3 regions of the Amycolatopsis sp. FDAARGOS 1241 genome follow, and region 1 is predicted to be linked to each of the others. Evidence: riboswitches for the same ligand, from Rfam matches in the RefSeq annotation. Region 1 holds a riboswitch; each other region holds the start of a gene.

What was found. A riboswitch is a leader RNA that binds a small molecule or an ion and turns the genes downstream of it on or off. The one in region 1 is predicted to bind S-adenosylmethionine.
Region 2: linked by a shared signal. The riboswitch ahead of I6J71_RS13770 (aminotransferase class V-fold PLP-dependent enzyme) and the one ahead of thrC (threonine synthase) in region 1 are both predicted to bind S-adenosylmethionine.
Region 3: linked by a shared signal. The riboswitch ahead of I6J71_RS02900 (methionine ABC transporter ATP-binding protein) and the one ahead of thrC (threonine synthase) in region 1 are both predicted to bind S-adenosylmethionine.

The regions. Positions count from the first base shown of each region.
Region 1 is NZ_CP069526.1:2,242,934-2,246,198, reverse strand. Features, by position in the region: gene holA (DNA polymerase III subunit delta) at 160-1,131, opposite strand; SAM riboswitch class I at 1,310-1,443, shown strand; gene thrC (threonine synthase) at 1,457-2,722, shown strand; gene I6J71_RS11080 (ComEC/Rec2 family competence protein) at 2,755-3,265, opposite strand, start outside.
Region 2 is NZ_CP069526.1:2,776,078-2,779,342, reverse strand. Features, by position in the region: gene lspA (signal peptidase II) at 1-497, opposite strand, end outside; gene I6J71_RS13770 (aminotransferase class V-fold PLP-dependent enzyme) at 589-1,932, opposite strand; SAM riboswitch class IV at 1,972-2,086, opposite strand; gene I6J71_RS13765 (phosphoenolpyruvate hydrolase family protein) at 2,166-2,987, opposite strand; gene I6J71_RS13760 (Tm-1-like ATP-binding domain-containing protein) at 2,989-3,265, opposite strand, start outside.
Region 3 is NZ_CP069526.1:588,899-592,163, forward strand. Features, by position in the region: gene rsmA (16S rRNA (adenine(1518)-N(6)/adenine(1519)-N(6))-dimethyltransferase RsmA) at 1-374, shown strand, start outside; gene I6J71_RS02895 (TetR/AcrR family transcriptional regulator) at 365-949, opposite strand; SAM riboswitch class I at 1,322-1,413, shown strand; gene I6J71_RS02900 (methionine ABC transporter ATP-binding protein) at 1,625-2,629, shown strand; gene I6J71_RS02905 (4-(cytidine 5'-diphospho)-2-C-methyl-D-erythritol kinase) at 2,802-3,265, shown strand, end outside.

The sequences.
Region 1 (3,265 bases):
GTCGTTCCGATCGCAAGCACCTGGACTCGCGCGGGCGAGCCCCGCCGCTGCCCAGCGGCCCCGGCCACCGCAGCTCGCGTGTGGCGACCGAAGGTGCCCACTCGCACCTCGCGGTGGTCGTCCGGCCGCTCGCGAGCCGGGACGCGCCTCAAGCGGCCGTCAGCGTTCACCCTTGGCGGTGACGACCTCGACGACCGCGCGTTCCAGTGCGTAGTCCGCGTCGGCCGCGACGCCCTTGACCTCGGCGTTCAGGCGGGCCACCACCTGCATCGCCGCGGTGAGGCCGTCCTGGCCCCAGCCGCGGGCCTGGCCCTGGGCCTTGCGGATCTTCCACGGCGGCATGCCCAGCTCACCGGCCATCTGATTCGGGTTGCCACGGCCGGCGGCGGAGACGCGGGCGATCGTGCGCACCGCGTCGGCGAGGGCGTCGGCGACGAGGACATGCGGGACGCCCAGCTGCATGGCCCAGCGCAGCGACTCCAGGGCCGCCGCGCGGTCACCCGCGACGGCCTTCTCGGCGACCGCGAAGCCGGTCACGTCGGCACGGCCGGTGTGGTAGCGGCGCACCGCCTGCTCATCGACCACACCCCCGGTGTCCGCGACGAGCTGCGTCGCCGCCGAGGACAGCTCGCGCAGGTCCGAGCCGACGGAGTCGAGGAGCGCCATGACGCCCCCCGGGTCGATCTTGCCGCCGGCGCGGCGCACCTCGTTGCGCACGAACGACTCGCGCTCGGCGGGCTTCGTGAGCTTCGGGCACTCGGTGATCTCGGCACCGGCCTTTTTCAGCGCCGCGGGCAAGGCCTTGGCCGCCTTGCTGCGGCCGCCACCGCTGTGCACGACCACGAGCACGACCCCGTCGGCGGGTGACGCGAGGTACGCCAGCACCGCGTCGGCCAGCTCCTGCGAAATGTCCTGCGCCGAGTCGAGCACGATCACCCGCCCCTCGCTGAACAGTGACGGACTCACCAGTTCGGCAAGCAGGGGAGCTGTGAGTTCGGACACCCGGTTGCGGGTCATCTCGGCCGTCGGGTCACTCGCCCGCGCGGCGTCCAGCGTGGCGCGGACAGCCCGCTCGATGAGCAGTTCTTCCTCGCCGAGGACGAGGTGCAGCGGCGCGGGTGCGGTGGTCACCCCGCCATCTTCTCACCCGTTCGCCGACGCGCCTGCTCCGGTGATGTGCGCCGCCACCGTGGCATCAGGTGATCGCCATGTCGTACGGTGTACCCGAGGCAGCGCACGGTCCGCGGAAAGCACGGTCCACAAAAGCCACGGTCCACAAAAGCACAGCGGCGCGCCGACAACAGAAGACCGCTCATCCAGAGGGGCAGAGGGAACGGCCCGAAGAAGCCCCGGCAACCGGCGTACAGCCTGTCTTCCCGAACTTGCGGGATAGCTGACGACCACGGTGCCAATTCCGGCCCGCTTCGGCGGGACAGATGAGGAAAGGAACCTCGCGATGACCGCAACCCTCGGAACGTCCTCCACCAAGAAGACCCTGGATCTCGGTCCTGCTGTCGAACTGGTGTCGAAGGAAGAGGGCCACCGGCAGCCGCTCGCCCCGGAGTTCGTGTCCGCCGAGGACTTCTCGCCGCTCGAGGTCGCGTACGACTTCGGCCGCGTGCGCCGCGAGGACATCGAGGCCGGCCCCAAGAACATCTGGCGCTACAAGAAGCTTCTTCCCGTCCCCTCGACCGTCGAACAGATCCCCAACACCGAACCCGGCGGCACCCGCCTGGTCAAGGCCGACCGGCTCGCCAAGGCCCTCGGCCTGAAGACCGTGTGGGTCAAGGACGACACCGGCAACCCCACGCACTCCTTCAAGGACCGCGTGGTCGCCGTCGCGCTGGCCGCGGCCCGCGAGTTCGGCTTCGAGGTGCTCGCCTGTCCCTCGACCGGCAACCTGGCCAACGCGACGGCCGCCGCCGCGGCCCGCGCCGGCTGGCGGTCGGTCGTGCTGATCCCCAAGTCGCTCGAGCGCGCCAAGATCCTCACCACCGCGGTGTACGACGGCGATCTGGTCGCCGTCGACGGCAACTACGACGACGTCAACCGCCTCGCCACCGAGCTGGCCGGGGAGCACCCGAAGTGGGCGTTCGTGAACGTGAACGTCCGCCCGTACTACTCCGAAGGTTCCAAGACACTCGGCTACGAGGTCGCCGAGCAGCTCGGCTGGCGTCTGCCGGAGCAGATCGTGGTCCCGATCGCCTCGGGCTCGCAGCTGACCAAGGTGGACAAGGGTTTCCGCGAGCTCGGCCAGCTCGGTCTCGTGGAAGCCAGCCCCTACAAGGTGTTCGGCGCGCAGGCCACCGGCTGCTCCCCCGTCTCGGCCGCTTTCCGCGCCGGCCACGACGTGGTCCAGCCTGTGAAGCCCGACACGATCGCCCGCTCGCTCGCCATCGGCAACCCCGCCGACGGCCCCTACGTGCTCGACGTGGTCAACCGCACCGGTGGCGCGATCGAAGACGTGAGCGACGAAGAGGTCGTGGAGGGCATCCGGTTGCTCGCGCGCACCGAGGGCATCTTCACCGAGACCGCCGGCGGCGTCACCGTCGCGACCGCGAAGAAGCTCGTGGAGACCGGCAAGCTCGACCCCGACGCCGAAACGGTCCTGCTCATCACCGGCGACGGCCTCAAGACGCTCGACGCCGTCGAAGGCCGCATCGGCCCCAAGGCGACGGTGCCGCCCTCGGCCGAAGCCGTCAGCAAGGCGCTGGGCTACTGAGCCGCTGACCACCGGGCCCGTGGGCCGCTCCGCTACCGGGGCGGCCCACGGGGCTCACCCCGGCGGGCCACGACCGGCCCGCCGTCACTCGGCAGCACGGCCGTGTCACCGTCCACATCGGTCCGCGTGACCAGTACGCCCAACGTTCCCAGCACGTCCACTGTGGACTTCGCCGGGTGCCCGTAGCCGTTGCCCGCGCCCACGCTGATCATCGCCGCCCGCGCCCCCACGGCCGCGAGGAACTGCGGCAGCGAATAGCGCGAGCCGTGGTGGGGCACTTTCAGCACGTCGGCGTGCAGATCCACCCCCTCGGCCAGCAGATCGGCCTGCGCGGCCAGCTCCACGTCTCCCGTCAGCAGCACCCTCCCCGCGGACGTGGTCGCCCGCAGCACCACGGAACTGTTGTTGATCGCCGTGCCGTCCTGCTCGGCGGCCGAGCGCGCGGTGACGTACCGCGGCCCGAGCACATCCAGCGACAGCCCCGGCCACTCGAGCTGCTGCCCTTCGCTCAGCTCCAGCAACGGCACGTGCCGCGTCCGCGCC
Region 2 (3,265 bases), 530 kb from region 1:
ACGTGGCCGCGCAGCGGGCCGGGCGCGCGGAAGATGCGGTCGGTGAGGTTGCCGAGCGCGCCGGCGAGCACGAGGCCCAGGCCGATCGCCCAGCCGACGGACCGCAGCCGGCGGGAAAGCCACACGATGGCGACCACCACGGCCGCCGCGATCAGCGCGAGCACCCATGTCATGCCGGTGGCCATGGAGAACGCGGCGCCGGCGTTGCGGATCACCTGCAGGTAGATGAGGCCGCCGAGGATGCGCACCGGCTCCTTGCCCTCGAGATTGGCCGCCACGAGGTTCTTCGACACGAGGTCGATCACCCAGATCACGACCGCGACCGCGAACACCAGCCCGACCCGGCGCTTCGGCAGCAGCGGCGCCGACTCGCCCGCCTGCTCGAGCGGGGTTTCGGCCGGGGTCGCGTCACCGGCCGCCGCCGGTTCGGGTGCTTCGGCGGGCTGGGTGGCGGCCTCGGACAGGCCGGGTTCGGACGAGGAGGGCTCGGTGCTCACGGCTCCATTGTCCACGTCCCGGCGACCGGCACTCTCCCCGACGCCCGTTCACGCACTCCACGAGTGCCGGGGCGTGCCGACCAGTGCGGACTCAGGCGCAGAAGGGCGGCAGCTCGCGCGGGTCGCCGACCGGCGCCCACCGGCCGTCGACCTTGGCGTACTCCCAGCGCGGGCCGCGCGCGACGAGCTGGCGCAGCGCCAGCACGAGCCGGTCGACGTGCTCCTCGGTGCTGCCGAGGCCGAGGCTCACGCGCACCGCCTGCTGCCCTTCGCGCCCGGTCGTGCCGATGAGGCGCTTGGTGGCGACGTGGGCGCAGAACGCGCCGTCGCGCACGCCGATGCCGTACTCGGCCGAGAGCACCGCGGCGAGCCAGCCGGGTTCGAAGCCATCGACGACGAAGCTCACCGTGCCCACGCGGTCCACCGGGGCGTCGAACAGGCGCAGCTCGGCACAGCCGGGGATGCCGGCCAGGCCCTTGAGCAGCCGCTCCAGCAGCGCCGCCTCGTGCTCACCCACCGCGGCCCAGTTCGCCGCCAGCTGCTCGCACGCGACGCCGAGCGCGTACACCCCGACGGTGTTGGGCGAGCCGGCCTCGTGCCGCTCCGCGCCGGTGTTCCACACGACGGCGTCTTCGGTCACGAGCTTCGTCGCACCGCCGCCGGCCAGGTACGGCTCCGCCGCGCGCAGCCAGTCGCCGCGGCCGATCAGCGCGCCGGCTCCGAAGGGTGCGTACAACTTGTGGCCCGAGAGCGCCACGTAGTCCACGTCGAGCTCCCGCAGGGAAACACGGCGGTGCGGGGCGAGCTGCGCGGCGTCCAGCGCCACCCGGGCACCGTGCTTCCGGGCCACGGCGGCGATCTCGGCCACCGGCAGCAGCTCACCGGTCACGTTGGACGCTCCGGCCACGACCACGAGCCGCGGGCCCTCCGGGCACGCCGCGAGCGCTTCGTCCACAACGGACACCGCGGCGAGGCGCGTGCGCGGCAGGCTCACGCGGTGCACGTTCGGACCGCGCCACGGCAACAGCGCGGCGTGGTGCTCGGTGTCGAAGACGACGACGGAAGTCTTGCGCGGCAACGACCGCGCCAGCAGGTTGAAGGAATCCGTGGTGTTGCGGGTGAACACCACTGTGTCGGTGCCGCGGGCGTCGACGAACCGGCTCAGGATGTCGCGCGTGCGCTCGTAAAGCCGCGTCGAGACCTGCGAAGCGAACCCCGCGCCGCGGTGCACGCTGGCGTACCACGGCAGGAACTCGTCGACGGCCGTGCGCACCGCGTCGAGACACGGCGCGCTCGCCGCGTGGTCGAGGTTGGCGTACCCGATCTCGTCCCCGGTCACCAGCGGCACCCGCAGCGCGGCACCGGCGACCGCGGGGATCCCTTGCGCACCAACGGTTTCGGTGGATTCAGCGGTGCGATCGAGGGCGAGAGTCATGACGGTGCCTCCTCGGCGTTCCGGGGACCCCCGGCGAGGGGCCCGCGCTTGCCCGTCGCGCTGCGCGACCGGCCTGGTCCTCACCCGGGGCACCCCACCGCGGTAGGAGGGTTGCCGGCCAGCTAGCCGGGGCTTGACGCTGGCACTCATGACCTGACTCAGAAGGTAACCGAACGAAGCGGCGGGACGCCAGAGGTGTCCGGTGAGCTGAGACGGCGCTCACACGGAGACGATCACCGCCGCACCGCGCGGAAGGCCTCCGTCTGCTCGCGGATCGCGCGCTCCGTCGGGAGCCGTTCGATCGAGGAAGCGCCGAAGAAGCCGACCACCCCGTCGGTGTGGTCGAGCACGTACTGGGCGTCCGCGGGTTCGGCGATCGGGCCGCCGTGGCACAGCACGAGCACGTCGGGATTCACCCGCTTGGCGGCGTCGTGCATCTCCTGCACGCGGGCGGCGGCCTCGTCGAGCGACACGGCGGTGCGCGCGCCGATCGTGCCGCTCGTGGTCAGCCCGAGGTGCGGCACGAGCACGTCCGCGCCCGCGCGGGTCATGTCCTCGGCCTGCCCCGGGTCGAACACGTAGGGCGCGGTCAGCAAGTCGCGTTCGCGGGCGAGCGCGACGAGGTCGACTTCCAGGCCGTACCCCATGCCGGTCTCCTCGAGGTTCTGCCGGAAGACGCCGTCGATCAGGCCCACCGTAGGGAAGTTCTGCACCCCGGCGAACCCCAGGCGCTTCAGCTCGTGGAGGAACGGGCCCATGAGCCGGAACGGATCGGTGCCGTTGACACCGGCCAGCACCGGCGTGTCCCGCACGACGGGGAGCACCTCGCGCGCCATGTCGACCACGATGCCGTTGGCGTCGCCGTAGGCCAGCAGCCCCGCGAGTGAACCGCGCCCGGCCATGCGGTAGCGCCCGGAGTTGTAGATGATCAGCAGATCGATGCCGCCGGCCTCGGCCGCCTTGGCGGACAGGCCGGTGCCCGCGCCGCCACCGATCACCGGTCGTCCTCCGGCCACCGCGGCGGTGAGCCGGGCCAGCGCCTCCGCGCGGTCCACGTCAGGACTTCCTCTCGCCGATGAGCCGGTGCAGCTCGCGCGCTGCGGCCGCCCCGAACCCGGGGTCGTTGATGGCCTCTTCGCGCCGCTGCACGGAAACCGCGGACCCGGCGAGCTCTTCGGTCAGGCCGGTGAACAGCGCGGCGTCGGCGGCCGGGTCGTGGAACGGCCCGCCGGGAACGTCCACTGCGGACACTCCGCCGAGAGGCAGGAGCACCGACACCGGTCCGCGAGCGGCCCGGAGTTTGCGCCCGAGCAGCGTGCCCAGCTGCGCGGTC
Region 3 (3,265 bases), 1.7 Mb from region 1:
TCGCCGACCGCATGGCCGCGGGCCCCGGCAGCCGCATCTACGGCGTGCCGAGCGTCAAACTCGCCTGGTACGGCCCGGCGCGCAAGGTTGGCGCCGTGCCGCGGTCCGTGTTCTGGCCGGTGCCGAACGTCGACTCGTCACTGGTGGCCTTCGAACGCGGCCCGGCCGTTTCGGACATCGACCGCCAGCGCCTCTTCGACGTCGTCGACGCGGCGTTCTCGCAGCGCCGCAAAACGCTCCGGGCGGCGCTCGCCGGCTGGGCGGGATCCGCCGACCGCGCCGGGAAACTCCTCGCGGCCGCGGGGATCGACCCGAAGACGCGGGGTGAGCAGCTGGCCGTCCAGGACTTCGCGAGGATCGCCGCTCAAGCCTGAAACAGGCGGTCGAGGTGGTAGTCCAGCGTGACGAGGACCTCGTCCGGCGTGAACCGGCCGTGGAGCACGTCGAGGCCGAGGCCGGTGAGGCCGGCGACCAGCAGGTTCGCCTCCAGCCGGGGCTGCGTGCCCGGCGGGAGCACGGCGCGGCGCAGCAGGCTGGTGACGAGGTCTTCGATCGGCGTCTCGTCGTGGACGAAGGCCTGCGCGAGCTGTGGGTCGCTGTGGGTGCGGCTGAAATAGGCGCGGTGGACGCGCAGGGAGAGTTCGCGTTCGGCGTCCAGCGGCAGCAGCTCGGTGAGCAGGGTCCGCACCACTCCGCGCACGCTCTGGTCCAGCTGCGCCGCGATGCGGGCCTGCGCCCGGCGCTCGCCGCGTTCGTGGAGGTAGCGCAGGGCGAGCACGAGCAGGTTGTGCTTCGTCTCGAAGTAGTACTGCACGAGCCGCAGGGACACCCCCGCCTCGGCCGCGACCTCGCGCATGCTGACCGCCTCCAGCCCCAGGTCCGCGGCGATGCGCCAAACCGCCGACGCGATCTCGCGCCGGCGCTGCTCGTGGTCGGTCCGGCGCGGCATGGTGGTACAAGTGTATCCGATACGGTTGTATCACAGAGTCGTGTGACGGACGCCTGCCGGCGCCCCGCCAGCAGGACGGTTGTCCGGTTGGGAAGACGAGGTGTCTCGTGATGGCGAACTACTTCGCCGGGCCGTCAGCCGACGCAGCGTCGTCCGGCAGTGGGAGATAGTCGGCCAAAAGCCCTCTGGGCCAAGAAAATCGTGCGTCCACAGTGGAGATGGGCGTCGGTGTTCTCGCTCGGAAGCAATTCGGGGACGGAGCGATCCCCGCCCACGATGTGGCGGCGCGTGTCCCGGTATCCGGGCACCACCACTCGTGTGATCTGCACCAACGCGCTTGCGTTCACCCAATGGGATCGGCTTTACTCAGAACGTCCATCCCGAGCGACTGAGAGACCTGGCTCGACGAAGTCGCAGCAACCACCCTCCGGCAGGGCAGGTGCTACAGCCAGGACCGATGGAGGCTGTTACCGATGAAGAGGGTTGCCCGCCCGCTCCTGTTGACCCGGCGGCGTGTCGTTGACGAAGGTCGCCGCACGGTATGTGCGTGTCGACGCTCCATGGCGAACATCTGATCTTCTTCCGCCTTTTCGCACACCGTCCGAAAAGGACGGTTATTCGGTGACGTCCGGCGCGCCCGGGAACGGTGCTGCGCCCACTGCCAGGAGCATCTTCGTGATCACTGTCGAAAACGTGTCCAAATCCTTCGCCACCAATGGAAATCCGGTTCCCGCGCTGCGTGACGTGAGCGTCGACGTGCAGGCCGGTTCCCTCTTCGGCGTGGTCGGCCCGGCCGGCTCCGGCAAGTCGACCCTCGCCCGCTGCATCGCGCTGCAGGAGCGCCCCGACCGCGGCGTCGTTCGGCTCGACGGCCTCAACACCGCCGCTCTCGACGGCCGCCGGCTGCGTGAGGTCCGCCGCCAGCTGGGTGTCGTCGGCACCAAGCCGGAGCTGCTCGCCGAGCGCACCGTCGCCGGCAACATCGCGACGCCGCTGGAGCAGCTCGGCGTCGACGGCCCGCAACGCAAGAGCCGTGTCGGCTCCCTGCTCGACCTCGTCGGCCTCACGGCGCGCGCCGCGCAGAAGCCGGGCGACCTGACGGCCGGCCAGCTCCGGCGCGTCGCCGTCGCCAAGGCGCTCGCCGCCGGCCCGGCCGTGCTGCTCGCCGACGACCCGACCTCGGGCATCGCTCCGGAGGAGGCCGGTGCCGTGCTCGCCGTGCTCGACCGGGCGCGCGCGGAGCTGGGTACCACGGTGCTCGTCACCACTCCCGACGCCAGTGTCGTGCGCCGCGTCTGCGACGACGTCGCGGTGCTCGACCACGGGGCCGTCCTCGAGCGCGGGCACGTGCTGGACCTGATCGCCGAGCCCGGCAGCTGGATCGCCGACGCCGTGCTGCCGGCGATCGAGACGTCCCGAGCGCAGGCCGCGAAGTACGACCGCTCCGCCGACGTGATCCTCATCGGCTTCGCGTCCGTCGGCGCCCTGCTGCCCGAGGCGGCCGGCCGCTTCGACGTGGAGGTCGCCACGATCGGGGGCGGGATCACCCGCATCGGCGACACGCCGATCGCGCGGTTCCGCATCGGCCTGCGCGGCGAGCGCTCCGACGCCGCCCTGGGGTGGATCGCCGACCGCGGCGCGCACGTGGCCCAGCCGGTGCGCGCGGCCGTCGCCGCCTGACGCAAGTACGGGAAGGGCCCCTCGGACACGTGCCGAGGGGCCCATCCGCGTCGCCCCGGACCCGCGTCCGGTACTTCGGGGTCCCGTGTCCGATTCTTCGGGACAGCTGTCCTGAAAACGCCTGTTTTCTCCTGGTGGGGAGCCCGCTGCCCAGGCCACGTAGGCTGGACAGGTGCTCGCCGTCGTACCACCACCAGTCACCGTCCGGGTCCCGGCCAAGGTCAACCTGCACCTGGCCATCGGTGACCTGCGCGAGGACGGTTACCACGACTTGGTCACCGTCTTCCAGGCGCTTTCGCTCACGGACGAGGTGACCGTCGCCGCCACAGAAGAACCGGGGCTCGAGGTGTACGGCGAGGGGGAGGGCTCGGTGCCCGCCGACGCCACCAACCTCGCTTGGCGCGCGGCCCAAGAGCTCTCGTCCTACGCCGGCCGCCAGGAGGGCACCGACCCGAAGGTGCGGATCGTGCTGCGCAAGGGCATCCCGGTCGCCGGCGGCATGGCGGGCGGCAGCGCCGACGCGGCCGCGACGCTCGTGGGGCTGGCCTCGCTGTGGAAGCTCGACGTGACGCGCGACGAGCTCGCCGCCATCGCCGGCAAGCTCGGCAGCGACGTCCCCTTCGCCCTCTACGGCGG